DNA from 2 places in the Bradyrhizobium sp. USDA 4461 genome. Region 1 is predicted to be linked to the other one. Evidence: riboswitches for the same ligand, from Rfam matches in the RefSeq annotation. Region 1 holds a riboswitch; the other holds the start of a gene.
What was found. A riboswitch is a leader RNA that binds a small molecule or an ion and turns the genes downstream of it on or off. The one in region 1 is predicted to bind cobalamin.

Region 1 (4,494 bases):
GCCCGTGATGACGAAGAGCCGCAGCCGCCCGACATCGACGCCGAGACTCCGCGCCGCCTCCTCGCCGAGCGTCAGCACACGAAAGGCGCTCGCCTGGCTGAGCAGGATGGCCGCGCCGGCGACGATAAAGGGCAGCGCCAGCGCCACATGCTCGAAGCTGCGGTCCTCCAGCGAGCCGAGCAGCCAGAACGCGATCTCCAGCACCACGAACGGATTGCTGGAGAGGTTCATCACCAGCGCGGTCGCGGCACCCGCAAAGCTCGAGATCGCAAGCCCCGCGAGGATCAGGATCAGCAGCCCGGCATTGCGACCGGCGATCGCGAGCAATGCGAACACCGAGCCGAACGCGGCGATAATCGCCACCGCCGGCAGCGCGTAGTACCGCACATCGGCGAGGCCGAGCGCGATCACCAGCACCGCGCCGAATGCCGCCGATTGCGGCGCGCCGAACAGCGACGGCGAAGCCAGCGGATTGCGCAGCAGGCCTTGCAGCGCCGCGCCCGACAGCCCGAGAATGCCGCCGATCGCGAATGCCAGGATGGTGCGCGGCAGCCGGATCTCGCGCACAATGACCTGCGCGACGTCGCTGCCGCCCCCGAACAGCGCCTCGATCACCGCGAGCGGCGACAGCCGCACCGGCCCGATGCCGAGCGAGAGCACGCACAGCAGAACCACGAGCGCGAATAGCGCCGCGGTGGCACTCCACCGCCGCCGCGCCGCGATCTCGGCCGCCAAGGCAAAATCCTGCACGCTCATCTCATCCATGCTCTTACAGCGATCGCCGTGGCAGACAAGCGACACCCGACAAAAACCGTGGCCGGGCGGCCATTGCCCGACTTCCGCCGGATTGACTTTGCTGCCCGGCCGAACCCTAGATGACCATGACGGTTCTTTCATGAGATGAAAAGGGAATGCGGTACGGGGAAACTTCCCCAACGCCGCGGCTGCCCCCGCAACTGTATGCGGTGAATCCTTCGTCACAGGCCACTGGGAATCTCGGTCCTGGGAAGGCGACGAAGGGTAACGACCCGCGAGCCAGGAGACCTGCCGTCAGCCGTGGTCACACGCGAGGATGCCGGTCGGGGAGTACAGGCATGAGCTTCACCTGATGCTGCAAGCACATGGTGAGACTGCTTCGCGGTGACGTGCCACTGACGTTACCGAGGTCTCGCCTATGTTTTCCTTCCCACCCGATCGGCGCCGCGCGCTTCTGCTCGCGTCGACGATCATCTTGCCGACGATCGTCCTTTCAACGGCGCGGGCGCAGCAGGCGCCCGCTCCCGATCAGCTGCCCGCAATCGAAGTCAGCCGATCCGGCGACCAGAACGTTACCCGCGCCAAACCGCCCGCTGACGAGACCCCGGCCCCACGCCGCCCGGCGCCGGGCACCACGCAGAGCAGCAACGCGGGCAGCGGCGCCGGATCGAACTCGGCTGGAGCCGGCTCGGCCACGGGGACCGGCGGCAGCAGCGGCGGCCGCCAGTTTGCCGGGGTCGTCGGCTCCTCCTCGACCGTGATCACCGCCGACGACATCGCGCATTCGCCGTCGCAGTCGCTGCCGGAAATCCTGGCGCAGGTGCCGGGCGTGCAGCTGCAATCGCTCTATGGCGGGCCGAACGGCGCCAAGACCTCGGTTGACCTGCGTGGCTTCGGCGCATTCGCGACCGACAACACCCTGTTCCTGCTCAACGGCCGCCGCCTCAACGACGTCGACAAAGCCGGCTTCGATCTCACCACGATTCCGCTCGATTCGATCGAACGGATCGAGATCGTCAGCGGCAACAGCGGCGCGGTGCTCTATGGCGACAACGCGGTCGGCGGCGTGGTCAACATCATCACCAAGGCCGGCGCCGGTGGTCCACCAGCCACGATGCGCGCCGAGGCCGGAGTTGGCTCGTTCAACACCCGGATGGCCGCGGTCTCCGCGGCTCTCAATTCAGGACCGTGGTCGACCTCGTTCTATGGCAGCGGCATCAAATCCGACGGCTACCGCGTCAACAATGCGCTCGACCAGCGCAACGCCGTCGGCAACGTCAACTACACCACACCGGATCTCACCGCCTTCGTCACCGTCACCGGCAGCGACCAGAAGCTCGGCCTGCCCGGCGGACGGCTGGTCGATCCGTCGATCGGCGTCAACGAGTTGCTGACTGATCGTCGCGGTGCGGCGACGCCGTTCGACTATGCGAACCAGCAGACCGCGAGCGTCACCACCGGCTTCACCAGAACGCTGGTGAACGGCGTCGACCTGATCGTCGACGGCGGCTGGCGGCAGCGCGAGACGCAGAGCGGCTTCTTCGGCACCGTGCCGACCATCAGCTTCGCCTCGACCTACAATGACGCCGCGCTGCAGACCTGGTCTCTGACGCCGCGGCTCAGCGTCAAGAATGTCATGCTGGGCATGCCATCCACGATCCTGACCGGCATCGACTATTACGATTCGACCTTCCGTGAGGCACGCGGCGCCTATCAGGGCGTCGATCCCACCCACGTCTACAACATCGAGCAGCAGAGCGTGGCCGGCTATTGGCAGCACACGTTCGGCTTGCTGCCGACCACCGACTTCTCCTACGGCGCGCGGGTGCAGAACACCCACGTCTCGGCGCGCGATCGCTACGATCCGAATGCGCCGTTCGCTTTCGACACGCAGGCGGCACCGCTCGACAGCAACGAGACACAGTACGCCTTGCATGTCGGTGTCGAGCATCGCTTCACCGACACCTTCTCGGCGTTCGGTCGCGCCGCGCGCGCCTTCCGCACGCCCGATGTCGACGAGCGCGTCGCATCGGGGCCGGCCTTCGATCCGCTGACATTCGCCCCGATTCCGCAGAATTTTCAGCTCAAGACCCAGACCTCGCAGGACGTCGAGGGCGGCTTCCGGGTCAAGACCGCTCGCTTCCAGATCCAGACCAGCGTCTATCTGATGGATCTCGAGAACGAGATCCATTTCAATCCGGTGCTGTTCTACAATGTTAACCTCGATCCCACCCGCCGCTACGGCTCCGAGACCAGTGCTTCGCTGAAGATCAGCGACACCGTCACCCTGCGCGGCGGCATGGCGATCACCCGCGCGGTATTTCGCGAAGGCATATGGGCCGGCAACGACGTGCCGCTGGTGTCGCGCAGCACCGGCAATCTCGGCGTAACCTGGAACATCTGGCAGAACTATCTGGTGTTCGATGCCACCGCGCGGGCCTGGAGCTCGCGCATCATGGACAACGACCAGGCCAACACCCAAAGCAAAATCCCCGGCAACGCCACTGCCGATATCAAGCTGAGCGGACAAGTCGACCGCTTGTTCTGGTCGCTGAGCGTCAACAACCTGTTCAACGCGCTGTACTACGACTACGCCATCGCGAGCTCGTTCACGGAAGGCCGCTTCTCGGCCTATCCGCTGCCCGGCCGCACCTACATGGTCAAGGCCGGCGCGACGTTTTGAGAGCATGATCCGGAAAAAGTGGGGACCGGTTTTCCGAAAAGATCATGCTTAAACAAGAGAGGGTGTGGCGGGATGTGACCCCGTCACGTCGTCTGCTCACATGACGAGCGCTCGCAAACTGGAGTAGAATTGCCGCAGCTGATTTGACCCGTACAGGGGAAACGCATGGCCAAGGCCGGAAAGACGAGTAAGGGCGGCGCCAAGATCAACGAGAAGACCGACGACAAGGTTAAGGTGCCTCCGCCGCCTGCATCAAAGCAGGACGACGAGTATTACGAGGATGGCGACATCGCCACGCCGAAGCTCGACCGCTACGGCAATGATGACGAGCCGTTGTGAGGGATAAGCGATATATGTCGTCGTCGTCCGGCGAAAGCCGGGACCCAACCACAGGATTGAATTGTTGAAGCGCGCTGTTGTCCCAGCACGTCGTAACAATCACCGCTGGTGGTTATGGGTCCCGGGTCGCGCTTCGCTTGCCCGGGACGACGTGGGATGGAGCTAACCGAAATCCTCGCTCTCGATCTTTGCAATACTCCCGCGATCGAGCAGATGCGCGCCGAAGCCGCCGCGCGCCAGCGATGAGGCGATCGACGGCGAGGCCAGCAGCAGCGCGGTGGTCATCGCCAGCGGCACGGCGCTGAGCCAATCGAGCCGCACCGGCGTCAATTCCTCGGTGCTTGCCCGGTAGAGGCCTCCGCCCGCGGCGATGCGGCCGCACTCCCGGATCAGGTCGCGCCGCGTGCCGTCGCGCGATGCGCTGCCGAGCAGCGCCTGCATGGCCAGATGCGTCCGCACCCCGGCGCGGCTCTCGGCCAGCGGCGTCGGCGCTTCATCGAGAGAGACGCGCAGCAGCAGGTCGACCAGATCGGTGCCCGACCGGTACGCATTCACAGGCTCGACCAGCCGCGGATTGCAATCGATCAACAGCGGCGTCGCGCTGTCGAGCGGCATGATGACGTCGACCGAGAGCGCGCCATGCCAGCCGAGATGCGCACCGATGGTCTCGAGCGCGGCGCGGATTGCCGGCCGGCTCACGCTCTCCTTGATCGCCT
Region 2 (4,494 bases), 2.0 Mb from region 1:
GGCGTGAGATGAGAGCAATCAGTTCTGAGACACTGGTGAGTCTCGATCGCAGTTTTTATGCAGCCTGGCCTGATGTCGGATTGGCACGCTTTATCGGTCTCGATGTGTCGGCACGGGCGATCAGCTATGCAAAGAGTGTTGGCCTCTTGGAGCAGGGCATTGTCGCTGACCTTGAAAAGGAGGCGCTATCGGCGGACAGCGCGCGCATTCTCCGCTCCGTGGATGTTATCATGTCGACCGGATGCATCGGCTACGTTACCGAGAAGACGTTCAGCGAGATACTCGATGCGACAGAGAAGCAACCATGGATCATCTCCTTCGTGCTGCGAATGTTCCCATTTGAGTCGCTGGCCGCGACATTCGCAAACCGTGGTCTTGTGACAGAACGTCTTGCCGGCGCGACGTTTATCCAGCGTCGCTTTCGCGACGCTGAAGAGTTTGAAAGTTGTTTGGCCAGCTTGGCAGCCCTTGGCGTGGATGCCACCGGCCTCGAATCGGAAGGGCTGTTTCACGCCGACCTGATCTTGTCTCGCCCCGAGGCGGATGCGCGCGCCGCGCCTCTGGAAGCCGTTGTCACCGTCGCCAGCGGCAGGGGACGGCCGATCGGCCCCCGTTACGTTCATGTTGAAAGCAAGGAGGGCTTGCAGGTCGCGCTGGAGCCGTGACAGGAGGACCACTGTGCAGCGCGAGCCTCTTCGTCGCTGGATCAAGACGTCGAGCGCGAGGCGATTCTGGTCGGCGGCGCGCCAGAGCCGATATTGTTCGCCCGCGACTAGATAACGACTTTGTCCAGATGCCATTTGTCCCGGCGAGCGGGAGCGCTGCGACTCAGGTCGGAGAGCGCCTTGCCGAATTCCTTCTCCGCTGAAGCGTGGTTTCACACATTCCATCAATGCGACGCGCGAGCCAGGAATTTCTTGGACCTTGCGCAAGCTACGGAAACCGGAATGCGGCCCAACGGCACCTCCAATCACCTGCAGCAGAAGCGACCGCGGCCACAGAGTCGTCCGGGCGCCAGGTTTTTTGCCTTTTGAATCTGGACCCCCAGTTGACGAATCCCTGCGAGTCGTGCCTATTTCTAGCTAGTCACGGTCTTCCGTCCCCCAGATCTTGTAGGTCGGAAGCTAAGAGGGAACCCGGTGCGCCGAAGACGGCTACTCCGGGGCTGCCCCCGCAACTGTAAGCGGCGAGCGATTGTCATCATGGCCACTAGCGCGACATAGCGCCGGGAAGGCCGACAGCCGTAATGACCCGCGAGCCAGGAGACCTGCCGCGACTGAACGAAAGTCCTCGGGCGGGGTGCCCCGTTGGGTCGCTTGCAGCCGGGGACGTTTGACCGGTTTCCTCGCAAGTCGTCCGCGCGGTTCCCCGCCTAACATCGCGGGGTCGCCGATGTCGCCGTCTTACGATTTCGATCAGCATGGTCATCTCATCGAGCCGCAGCCAGAGCCCGGCGTGCCTGAGTTGTGTCTTGTGCCGCCGCCATCGCTGGCTCCGCTGCCGCAGCCCCTTGCGCCATCGCTAAAGCCGACCGATCTCAAGCTTGATCGGACGCGCGACGACCTGTTGACGCCGTTCGGCAAGCTGACGCTGAGCGACCGTTATCTGCTCGCCGGCGAAATGATCCAGGACATGTTCGCGCGAGTGTCTTGCGCCTTCGCGGACGATGTCGCGCATGCCCAACGTCTCTATGATGCGATGTCTCGGCTGTGGTTCATGCCAGCCACGCCGGTGCTCTCCAACGGCGGTGCGACGCGTGGCCTGCCGATTTCCTGCTTCCTTAACTCGGTGTCGGACTCGCTCGAAGGCATCGTGGGCACCTGGAACGAGAACGTATGGCTTGCCTCTAACGGCGGCGGCATCGGCACCTACTGGGGCAATGTTCGCTCGATCGGCGAGCAGGTGAAGGGCGGCGTTACCTCAGGCATCATCCCGTTCATCCACGTCATGGACGGCCTGACGTTGGCGATCAGCCAGGGCTCGTTGCGGCGCGGCTCGGCTGCGGTCTATCTCGATATCCACCATCCCGAGATCGAGGAGTTCCTCGAGATCCGGAAGGCGTCCGGCGACTTCAACCGCAAGAGTCTCAACCTGCATCACGGCATCAACGTCACCGATGAGTTCATGCGTGCCGTGGGCGCCGGCACTGCGTTCGCGCTGCGCAGTCCAAAGACCAGGGACGTTATCCGTGAAATCGACGCCCGTCAGCTGTGGCAACGCATCCTGGAGAACCGGCTGCAGACGGGGGAGCCTTATCTCTTGTTCATCGACACAGTGAACCGCGCGCTTCCCAAGCACCAGCGCGAGCTCGGCCTCAAGGTCTCAACATCGAACTTGTGCAGCGAAATTACTCTGCCGACCGGCATCGATCATCGCGACGAGGAGCGTACCGCGGTGTGCTGCCTGTCGTCGCTCAACCTCGAGACCTGGGACCAGTGGAATGAGGAGCCTGGCTTCATCGAGGACGTCATGCGCTTCCTCGACAACGTGCTGACCCACTTCATCACGGTGGCGCCGGGCGTCATGAAGCGTGCCCGCTACGCCGCCTTGCGTGAGCGTTCCGTCGGCCTTGGCGTCATGGGCTTCCACTCGTTCCTGCAGGCCAGGAGCATTCCGATGGAAAGCGTCGTGGCTAAGTCGTTCAATCTGAACATGTTCCGGAAAATCCGTCGCGATGCTGATGCGGCATCCGTGACGCTCGCGCGCGAGCGGGGGCCGTGCCCGGATGCCCTGGAACGAGGCGTGATGGCGCGCTTCAGCCATAAGATCGCGATCGCGCCGACCGCCTCGATAAGCATTATCTGCGGCGGCACCAGCGCTTGCGTTGAACCGATCCCGGCCAACATCTACACCCACAAGACCTTGTCCGGCGCCATCTCGGTGCGTAATCCGCATCTCGCCAAACTGCTGGCCGTCAAGGGCGCCAATACTGCGGCGATCTGGCAATCGATCCTCGCCCACGAGGGTTCGGTCGCCCATCTCGACATCCTCTCGGAGCTCGAGAAAGCGGTCTTTCGTACCGCCTTCGAGATCGACCAGCGCTGGATCGTCGAACTTGCCGCCGACCGCGCCGCGTTCATCTGTCAGAGCCAATCGATCAACCTCTATCTGCCGGCTGACGTCGATAAATGGGATCTCCACATGCTGCACTGGACGGCATGGAAGCGGGGGGTGAAGAGCCTCTACTACTGTCGTTCAAAATCTATTTCGCGCGCCGCGTTCGCCGGGAACATCGCCGATGGCGACGAGGCTGCGCCACCGCGACTCTCGCAGCAGCGCACCGACTATGAGGAGTGTCTCGCATGTCAGTGATCGATCTCTCGTCCGTCGATCCGCGTACGCTGATCGGCAAGCAGCGCGTCGGCCTCCTCGACTCGACCGGGAGCTACGACGTCGATCGCTACGGCTGGGCCTACGAGTTCTGGAAGCGCCAGCAGCAGACCCATTGGATGGGGGAGGAGGTGCCGCTCGGTGCAGACCTCAAGGACTGGGCGTCGGACCGCGTCACCGACAGCGAACGCGCGTTGCTCACCCAGATCTTCCGTTTCTTTACTCAATCGGACATCGAGGTCGGCGACAACTATCTTAAGCGCTACATCCCGATCTTCCAGCCGCTCACCGTCCAGATGATGATGGCGGCCTTCACCAACATGGAGACGGTCCACATCGATGCTTATGCGCTATTGCTCAAAACGCTCGGCATGCCCAAAACCGAGTTCGAGGCATTCCGTGGCTATGCCGAGATGCGCGCCAAGGCCGACTATATGCACGAGTTCGGCGTCGGAACCGTGGCCGATGTCGCCCGGACCTTGGCGATGTTCGGCGCCTTCACCGAAGGCATGGCGTTGTTCGCGAGCTTCGCGATGCTGCTCAACTTTCCTCGCCACAACAAGATGAACGGTATGGGACAGATCGTAAGCTGGTCAGTTCGCGACGAGAGCCTGCATTGTGAGGGCCTCATCATGTTGTTTCACGAATGGCACCGTGAAACTGGCGCGGTGACGCGTTCCGTCCGTGACGACATCATCGACGTCGCCAAGACCATGGTGAAGCTGGAGGAGAACTTCGTCGACCTCGCCTTTGGCCTCGGCAAGATCGAAGGCATGAGTCCCGAGCAGATCCATGCCTACGTCCGCTACGTCGCCGACTGGCGACTGACCCAGCTGCAGATTGCCCCGGTATTCGGCTTCTTTGAGGCTAAGGAGGGCGGGTTCACCCGGCTCAAGGCACATCCGCTGCCATGGCTCGTGGAGATTCTCAATGGTGTCGAGCACGCCAATTTCTTCGAGCAGCGCGCCACGGAGTACTCCAAGGCGGCGAGCCGCGGCAGCTGGGATGGTGAAGACGGGGTCTGGGCGGCTTTCGGCCGGACGTAGCCGCGCTGGAGTCAATCATCAAGGGCGATTGGGCATGTGACGATCGCGTTGATGATCAAGGCGGCCGACTTCGTGGCGTCGGTACAGCGGGACGGAGAGACTAAAGAGGACGGCTGCG

Region 2: linked by a shared signal. The riboswitch ahead of ACVINW_RS18125 (ribonucleoside-diphosphate reductase subunit alpha) and the one ahead of ACVINW_RS08950 (TonB-dependent receptor) in region 1 are both predicted to bind cobalamin.

What each region holds. Positions count from the first base shown of each region.
Region 1 covers NZ_JBSRXM010000001.1:1,891,260-1,895,753, forward strand. The annotation lists gene ACVINW_RS08945 (FecCD family ABC transporter permease) at 1-756, opposite strand, end outside; cobalamin riboswitch at 869-1,066, shown strand; gene ACVINW_RS08950 (TonB-dependent receptor) at 1,175-3,439, shown strand; gene ACVINW_RS08955 (hypothetical protein) at 3,605-3,778, shown strand; gene ACVINW_RS08960 (hypothetical protein) at 3,941-4,494, opposite strand, start outside.
Region 2 covers NZ_JBSRXM010000001.1:3,867,333-3,871,826, forward strand. The annotation lists gene ACVINW_RS18120 (class I SAM-dependent methyltransferase) at 1-665, shown strand, start outside; cobalamin riboswitch at 1,073-1,289, shown strand; gene ACVINW_RS18125 (ribonucleoside-diphosphate reductase subunit alpha) at 1,393-3,312, shown strand; gene ACVINW_RS18130 (ribonucleotide-diphosphate reductase subunit beta) at 3,303-4,376, shown strand.